One region of the Clostridium sp. LIBA-8841 genome, then DNA from elsewhere that is predicted to be linked to it. Evidence: predicted binding sites of a transcription regulator. Region 1 holds the regulator's gene; the other holds the start of a gene.
What was found. Region 1 encodes HrcA, which represses chaperone genes, less so after heat shock. Its sites were predicted from a motif close to TGTTAGCACTCNNNNNNNNNGAGTGCTAACA; they were not measured.

Region 1 (4,449 bases):
GCTGCTTCTTTTAATCTTTGAAGAGCCATTTTATCTTGTCTTAAATCAATTCCATTTTGTGCTTTAAAGTCTTCAGCTATATAGTCTATAATTCTTTGGTCGAAGTCATCTCCACCTAATCTAGCATCTCCGTTTGTTGATACAACTTCAAATACTCCATCTCCTAAGTCTAAGATAGATACGTCGAAAGTACCACCACCTAGGTCATATACTAAGATTTTGTGATTGCTATCCATTTTATCTAAACCATAAGCTAATGAAGCTGCTGTTGGTTCGTTTATTATTCTTAAAACTTCTAATCCAGCTATTCTACCAGCATCCTTAGTTGCTTGTCTTTCAGCATCATTGAAGTAAGCTGGAACTGTAATAACAGCTTTTGTTACTTTTTCTCCTAAGTAAGCTTCAGCATCAGCTTTTAATTTTTGAAGTACCATTGCTGATATTTCTTGTGGAGTATATTCTTTACCATCTATGTTAACTTTGTAGTCAGTTCCCATATGTCTTTTTATTGACATTATTGTTTTATCAGGATTTGTTATTGCCTGTCTTTTAGCAACCTGTCCTACTAATCTTTCTCCATTTGCTTGGAATGAAACTACTGATGGAGTAGTTCTAGCCCCTTCTGAGTTAGTTATAACTACTGGTTCTCCACCTTCCATAACAGCTACGCATGAATTTGTAGTTCCTAAATCTATACCAATTATTTTACTTGTTCTTACATCACTCATTGTTAATTCCTCCTCTAACAATTTTATATATTAATTCTGATTATATGCTTAATTATTTAGTTACAGTTACCATTGAATGTCTGATAACCTTATCCCCTCTCTTGTATCCTTTTTGGAATACTTGAGCCACTTGATTTGGCTCAGAACCTTCTTGATCCACAACCATCATTGCTTGATGTAACTCTGGATCAAAAGCTCCTTCTGTAGGTATTTCTTCAACTTGAAGTTTTTCTAAAGCATCTTCAAATTGTCTTACTGTCATTTCAACACCTTTTTTAAGGTCTTCAACTGAGCCATCTACAGCTAATGCTCTTTCTAAGTTATCTAATACTGGAAGCATTTTTATTAAAACATCTTCACAAGCATCAGTGTATATTCTTTCTTTTTCTTTATCAGTTCTCTTTCTGTAGTTTTCATATTCTGCAGAAATTCTTAATAATCTATCTTTTAAGGCCTCTAATTCATTTTCTAACTTTTTAGTTTTATTTTTAAACATATTATTTTCTTCCTTTAAAGCCTTTAATTCTTCAAAATCAATAACTTTTTCATCAGCCTTAATCTCTTCTGAAACTTCTTCTACTTCTTTATCTACACTAGGATCTTCTTTTTTATTTTCATTATCGAATTCTTCTTGGATATTTTCCTTTAACTTTTCGTCAAACTCTTTGTTATCCTCCATAAATCAGCCCACCTCTTCTCTTTTTTTACTTTACTTATTCTTTAAAGTTTCATTTAATTCTTTCATAACCTCAGTCATGATTGATAATACTTTAGAATAATTTATTCTTCTAGGACCTATTAAAGCTATAGTACCTAATGATTTATCTCCTACATGATATCCAGCTGATATTATAGAGCATTCTTTTGCTTCTGGTACAAATATTTCATCACCTATTTTAATAGTCATATCATCGCTATCACTTATAAGTTCTGAAATACACTTTTTATCATGTAAAAGCTCTAAAATCTCTTTTGCTTTATGAATATTATTATATTCAGGATAATTAAATATATTAATTGTTCCCTCTAAGAACACTTCAGATGTTCCATCGTCTTTCAAGCTTTCATAAAGAGCTGGCAGAACTGCATTCACTATATCTTCATATCCTTCTAAAGCTTTATTGAGATTACTTATAACCTCTAGGTTTATTTGCTCAATAGTAAGGTTCTTAAGCCTTTCAGTTATTATCTTACTAATTTTAATAAGTTCTTCAGATAAAGGAACACTTTTTACTTTTATAACTGTATTTCTTATTACACCATTATCAGTTACTAAAACACATAATATACTTACATCATCAACTTTTAAAAGTTGAATTGATTTTATAAAACTCTTATGAACTGAAGGTGCTTTAACTATACAAGTCATTTTAGTAAGTTCCGATAGAAGAGCACTAGTTTGTTTGATTATCTTATCAACTTCGTACAAGGTACCATCTATTATTGAACTTCTAATAAGCAATTCCTCTTCAGAAGATAATCTTTCGAATTCAACCATTCTATCAACATATAATCTATATCCTCTGCTTGATGGAATTCTTCCTGCCGAAGTATGAGGCTGTTCTAAAAATCCCATTTCTTCTAAGTCAGCCATTTCATTCCTTATGGTAGCTGAACTTACTCCAAGATTATACTTTTTAGCGATAGTTCTCGAACCTACAGGCTCTCCAGTAGATATATAGTCTTGAATTATAGCCCTTAATATTTGAAGCTTTCTATCATCTATCACTAATCTCACCTCTTTATTAGCACTCACTATTAATGAGTGCTAACTAGTACACTATTAATATATTACCTCTCAAGTTTTTTGTCAATCCCATTTTTTATCATTTAATTTAAAAATTATTTATTTACTAATATTTAGTTTTTATTATCTTTAATTTCCTTTCAATTTCTTCTTTTTTCTAAGTTAACTTTTAAACTATTCAAATAAGAAATCAGCCATTATTATATTTGAAAGTTCTATTCCTTTTTGACTAAGATAAATACTTCCTGAATCTCTTATTAATAGATTTTTATCCTCATACTTACTTATTATTTCTCCATAAACATCATTTATATTCATATTAAATCTTTCTTCAAATTCACTTTCCTTTATTCCATTAATCTTTCTAAGTCCCATAAACATAAATTCTTCCATATCATCATTTTTAGAATTAGTTATTACTTCCTCTATAGCTTCTCCTTTTTCATTCATTGCTTTTATATATTCTTCTACACTACTTAGATTTTTAATTCTTTCGCCATTAATATAAGAAGCTGCTGCTGATCCTAAACCAATCCAATTATCCATATTCCAATAGGCTAAGTTATGTCTACACTCCATTCTTCTTTTAGCATAATTAGAAATTTCATATTGTTTAAATCCGTTTTCCTCTAAAATAGTTTTTGCTAAATGATACATTTTTCTTTCCTCTTCCTCACTTGGAAGCTTTAACTTATCATTTTCATAAAGATTATAAAAAGCAGTTCCTTCTTCTATGATTAAACTATATGCTGATATATGTGCTGGCTCTAAAGATATTATTTCTCTTAAAGTCTCTTCCCATTCATTTACTTTTTGATTTGGTAAGCCAAACATTAAATCGACATTTATGTTGTTAAACCCTACTTTTTTAGCTAAAAGAAAATTCTCTTTAAAGGTTTCATAGTTATGTATCCTTCCTAATCCTTTTAAAAGACTATCTTGCTTTGCTTGAAGACCCATACTAATTCTATTAACACCATATTTTTTCATTACATTTAATTTTTCTTCTGTTAAATTACCAGGATTACATTCCATAGAAAATTCAACATCCTTTGATATATTAAGTTTTGCTATTTCACTTAATAAAGTTTCTAACTCCTTTGATTCAAGAACACTTGGTGTTCCTCCACCAATAAATATAGTATTTATTTCTAAATTACTATATTTTTCTTTAAATTTTATTATTTCCTTATTCAATGCATCTATGTATTCTTTTCTTAAATGATCTTTTCTTGCAAAAGAAGGGAAATCACAATAAAGACACTTTTGTGCACAGAAAGGAATGTGTATATATAAAGAAATTTTATCCATGGTTAATTACCTCCATCTTAAAATAAATAAAAAATCCAAACTAAAGTCTCTACTATTATTTGGTTTTCAATTTAATTAATATATAAGTTCTTTAGTCTACTTTCATATTACAACAAAAAAAGTCACGAGTGAATAAACTCATGACTTTTATATGATACTTTCATAATACAAAATTACTTATTTTAAATTTTGTTCATAAGCTTCTTAAAACATTCATATAAACGCAATTTAATTTTTAATTCAAACTACATTTTAAGCTAAAAATCAATATTTATCTAAACAAGTTCAAGTCTTAAAATATATTTAAACTTATTTTTATATTTCTCTTAAATTTATGTTTATAGCATTATGAATTAATAAATCTCTTTGAACTTCTATAATAGAAGTTTTTATTATTTCGCCTTCTAAATTTATATCAACATTACTATGATCTCCATATTTAGCTAAAAACTTATCTAAATCAGAAATTTTAAGACTTACGGAAATATTTTCTCCATTTTTTCTATTTATAACACCAGTTGCTTTTCCAGCATTTCTAAATTTTCTACACTTAACTCTAACATCTCTTTTATTTGCTTGTAACATAAGAACAACTCCCCTTCTCTACATAAGTTTTATTAATTTACTATAAATATATTGAAGGGATTTCTCTTTAATGACTAA
Region 2 (4,449 bases), 1.4 Mb from region 1:
TAATCTAAAATAAAAAGGGGATGTATCAAAATAACTCATCAATAAAACTTATAAATAATATGAAGAGAATATCTGAATGAACTTTAGAATTTAAGCTATTACGTAGAATAATTTGTGTTAAGAAGCGAAGCTGTTTGACCAGCGGGAGTTCTGAGCTTTAGCAAATTATTCGGAGTAATTGCTATAAATTCTTAGTGAAATTCAGTAATTCTCGGAATATATTTATAAGTTTTATATACGAGTTTTGATACATCCCCTTTTATAATTAAATTATTTCATTAACTTACATATATCATTTGTAAAGTCAACTGGATCTTCAATACTTAGTCCTTCAACAAGTAAAGCTTGGTTGTAAAGTAATTTTGTATATAAATTGAATTTATCTTTATCATTTTCAAGGGCATCTTTTAATGAGTTAAATACTTCGTGGTTTGTATTAACTTCTAAAATCTTTTGAGCTTTTACCCCTTGATTATTAGGCATAGCACTTAAGATTTTTTCCATTTCTATTGAAACTTCGCCCTCTGCTGATAGGCATACTGGATAATTTTTAAGTCTGCTTGAAGCCTTAACTGCACTTATTTTGTTTCCTAAAGCTTCTTTCATAGATTCAAAGATACCTTTATTTTCTTCATTCTCTTTTTTATTTTCTTCTTCTGATTCTATTCCTAAATCACCACTTGATACTGATTTAAATTCTTTTTCTTTATAGTTCATAAGCATTTTTATTGCAAATTCATCTACATCTTCAGTGAAGTAAAGAATTTCGTATCCTTTGTCTAATACCATTTCAGTTTGTGGCATTTTTTCTATTCTTTCATTTGATTCACCAACAGCATAATAAATATATTTTTGATCTTCAGCCATTCTTTCTACATACTCAGCTAAAGTTACCATTTTCTTTTCCTTAGATGAATAGAACATTAATAAATCTTTTAATTCATCTTTGTTCATTCCAAAATCATCGTAAACACCATATTTTAATTGTCTACCAAAAGATTTATAGAATTTTTCATAACTTTCTCTATCATTTTTAAGCATAGATTCTAATTCATTTTTAATTTTAGTTTTTATGTTCTTAGCAATACGACTTAATTGTCTATCATGTTGAAGCATTTCTCTTGAAATATTAAGTGATAAGTCTTGAGAATCTACTATACCTTTTACGAAACCAAAATAGTCTGGTAAAAGTTCTGAACATTTTTCCATTATTAAAACACCATTTGAATATAGTTCTAAACCTTTTTCATATTCTTTTGTGTAATAATCATATGGTATGTTCTCTGGAATATAAAGAATTGCATTATAACTTATCATCCCATCAACACTTATATGCATGTGTCTTAAAGGCTTGTCAAATCCAAATCTTTTTTCCACATAGAAATTATTATAATCTTCATCTGTAAGTTCATTTTTATTTCTTCTCCATAAAGGAACCATGCTATTTACTGTTTCTTCTTCCACGTATTCCTCATGTTCATTTTCTGTTCCCTCTTTAATTCTTGATTTAGTAACATTAAGTTTAATTGGATATCTTATAAAATCTGAATATTTTTTAATTAAACTTTTTAATTTATATTCTTCTAAAAATTCATCATAATTTTCATCTTCATTATTTGGTTTTAAGTGTAAAATTACATCTGTTCCAAAAGAATCTTTTTCAGTTTCTGAAATAGTGTATCCATCTACCCCATCTGATTCCCATTTATATGCTTTATCTGATCCAAAAGCTTTAGTTATTACAGTTATTTTATCCGCAACTAAGAAACCTGAATAAAATCCAACTCCGAATTGTCCTATAATATCAAAACCTTCTTCAAGGGCATTTTCTTTTTTAAATTGTAAAGAACCACTTTTAGCTATTACACCTAAATTTTCATCAAGTTCTTTTTCTGTCATACCAATACCTTTATCTGATATTGTAAGAGTTCTATTTTCTTTGTTTGGTATTATCTTTATATAATAATCGTCTTTATTAAAAGTTAAGGAACTATCTCCTAAAGTCTTATAATAAACCTTATCTATTGCATCACTGGCATTTGAAATTAATTCTCTTAAAAAGATTTCTCTGTTTGTATAAATTGAGTTAATTACAATGTCTAATAACCTTTTTGATTCTGCTTTAAATTCTCTTTTCTCCATTTTGAATTACTCCTTCCAAAACAAAAATCTCTTTTGTTAGCACTCTAACATAACGAGTGCTAACCATATAATTTATATATATCATTTTTTGAAATTAATGTCAATATCAATTATTTTTTATAACTTATTGATAATATTATCTCTTTTAAAATAAAAAGATACATCAAAATAAATCACTGATATCTGTGATTTATTTTAATGTATCTCTATTTAAAACTTTTATTTTTTCTCTATTAATGTTAATGCAGCTATTTGTACTGGAAATATGATTGTTCCTAAAACATAGTTTCTAAGTGCAATTTTAAAATACTGTCTTTATAACTTTATTACTGGCTCTAAAGATATCTGCTTACTTGTATCTTCAAAGTTAAAATTATAATAATCTAAAAATTATATTTAGATTATTATAATTTTTTGCCACAGTATGGACAATACTCATAATCTTCTTTTAAAACCTGCCCACAATTAGGACATCTTCTTTCTAGAGCATTTTTACCATACCTTTTCCCTTCTTGAACACCCCTCATATCTTCCTTTTCTAAGGCTACATCTTCTCCTTTTTCAATAGATTTTCCTTTTTCTTTTGAAATCTCATATATTGAATTACATCTTTTACATATAATATAATATCTTTCATTCCATCTAAAAAGTTGGATAAAAAATATATGAAAATATTCATATATTTTTATTAACTTTCCTTTAGTTTTAACTCCACAGTTGGAACATTCTATCTGATCTAAATCTTTTATTTCTTTTTGTTTATTTTCGACTCCAAATATACCTATAAAAAACATGCTTTTCTCCTATAAAAAATATTATCTTTAAAAATGTATCTATTTATTTTGCCTCTGTACCTATAGCTTATTTCTACTTTCTCTTTACATTTTTCTTCATATATTTAATTATACTTCAATAGCAATCTATTCTAAACTACTACTTAAAAATTCAAATAAATAGTATAATCTGTAATTTAATAATATGTCACTTTAAATTCATTTTTAAGTGAAAGTTAAAATTTTTAATTTTATATCTTGAACTTACACCTTAGAGTAAAGCGAAAAGTCACTTTATTAATTATTCAATACTAATTTGCTCATTATGAATACCTTACTATTTTATCTAAAAATCAACACTATTTTAAACATAGCCAAGTAAAAAAGTTGTATCAAAAATTTAAAATAAAATTTTTTAATACAACTTCTCTTCTTCAAATAAATTTTTATTGTTCATAATCCCTATGTTATTTATTATTAAATAATTTCAAAACATCTTATTATACTAACCTCATTTAATTTAATATTTATCCTCAACTAAAGTTAATAATGCCACTTGTATTGGTAATAATGTAGATCCTTCATCACAATTTCTAAGGGAAAGTCTAAAAAATTGACCATATATTTTTATAACTGGATCGCCATTAATATTCATATTAGTATCTTCACATTGAAAATTGTATTTTTTTAAATATTTAAGTAATTCTTTCTTTAGCTTTTTACGAGAAAAACTAAAACTACCTAATAAAAATGTAAACATATCATTATATTCTTCAAAATCCTCTAATTCCAACTCTCTATGTTTACTTAATGCCTCTTTAAATTCTCTTGAAATACTCATATTCCTCACCCCATAGTACTAATACTTTTAATTATTTAAATTTAAATATCATATTTGGATAAATCTTTTTCAAAAATTCATCTGGATACTTTCTATCTAAAAATCTCTCTAAAGCATTTTTTGCTTGTACACCTTTCATTCTTGCAACTTCTCTTCTTACAGCTAAAGCTGAAATAATGATGTCCGGTATTAATAATACTAAGAATATAATTGTAATTATTTTTATTGCTCCATCTGAAAAACAACCCATAAATTTATCAAATAGTGGATAAATATCTCTTAAGAAAAACACTCCTAGTATTCCCCAAAATACTGAATATTCAACACTCGTTCTTCCATGGATACTGAGGTTTTTACTGTTGTAATCCCATGAAACACTTCCTAAAGTCTTTTCTTGTACCCATGAGCATAAGTACTCAAAAATTCCTCCTATAATTGCACTTATGAAAAATATTATTATTCCATTATAATTAATAAATCTATATAGTATTAATGTAAGAACTATCCCCCCTATTCCATATACTGGACTAATTGGACCATAAATTAAGCCTTTTCTGCTTTCGAAATATCCATGTTTTACATAACACCAAATCATTTCAACACAATAACCTAAAATAGATCCTATAGTAAATATCCATACTATTTTATATATATTCATAGAATTGCTGATATTGAACATATACTCACCTCCAT

Region 2: a site for HrcA is predicted at 2,177-2,207, ahead of htpG (molecular chaperone HtpG). Genes of this name have one in related genera too.

What each region holds. Positions count from the first base shown of each region.
Region 1 is NZ_CM173488.1:3,112,681-3,117,129, forward strand. It holds gene dnaK (molecular chaperone DnaK) at 1-728, opposite strand, end outside; gene grpE (nucleotide exchange factor GrpE) at 781-1,407, opposite strand; gene hrcA (heat-inducible transcriptional repressor HrcA) at 1,438-2,457, opposite strand; gene hemW (radical SAM family heme chaperone HemW) at 2,650-3,786, opposite strand; gene AC2A4K_RS13705 (hypothetical protein) at 4,102-4,371, opposite strand.
Region 2 is NZ_CM173488.1:625,107-629,555, reverse strand. It holds gene htpG (molecular chaperone HtpG) at 271-2,142, opposite strand; gene AC2A4K_RS02665 (zinc ribbon domain-containing protein) at 2,547-2,936, opposite strand; gene AC2A4K_RS02660 (hypothetical protein) at 3,436-3,756, opposite strand; gene AC2A4K_RS02655 (putative ABC transporter permease) at 3,788-4,435, opposite strand.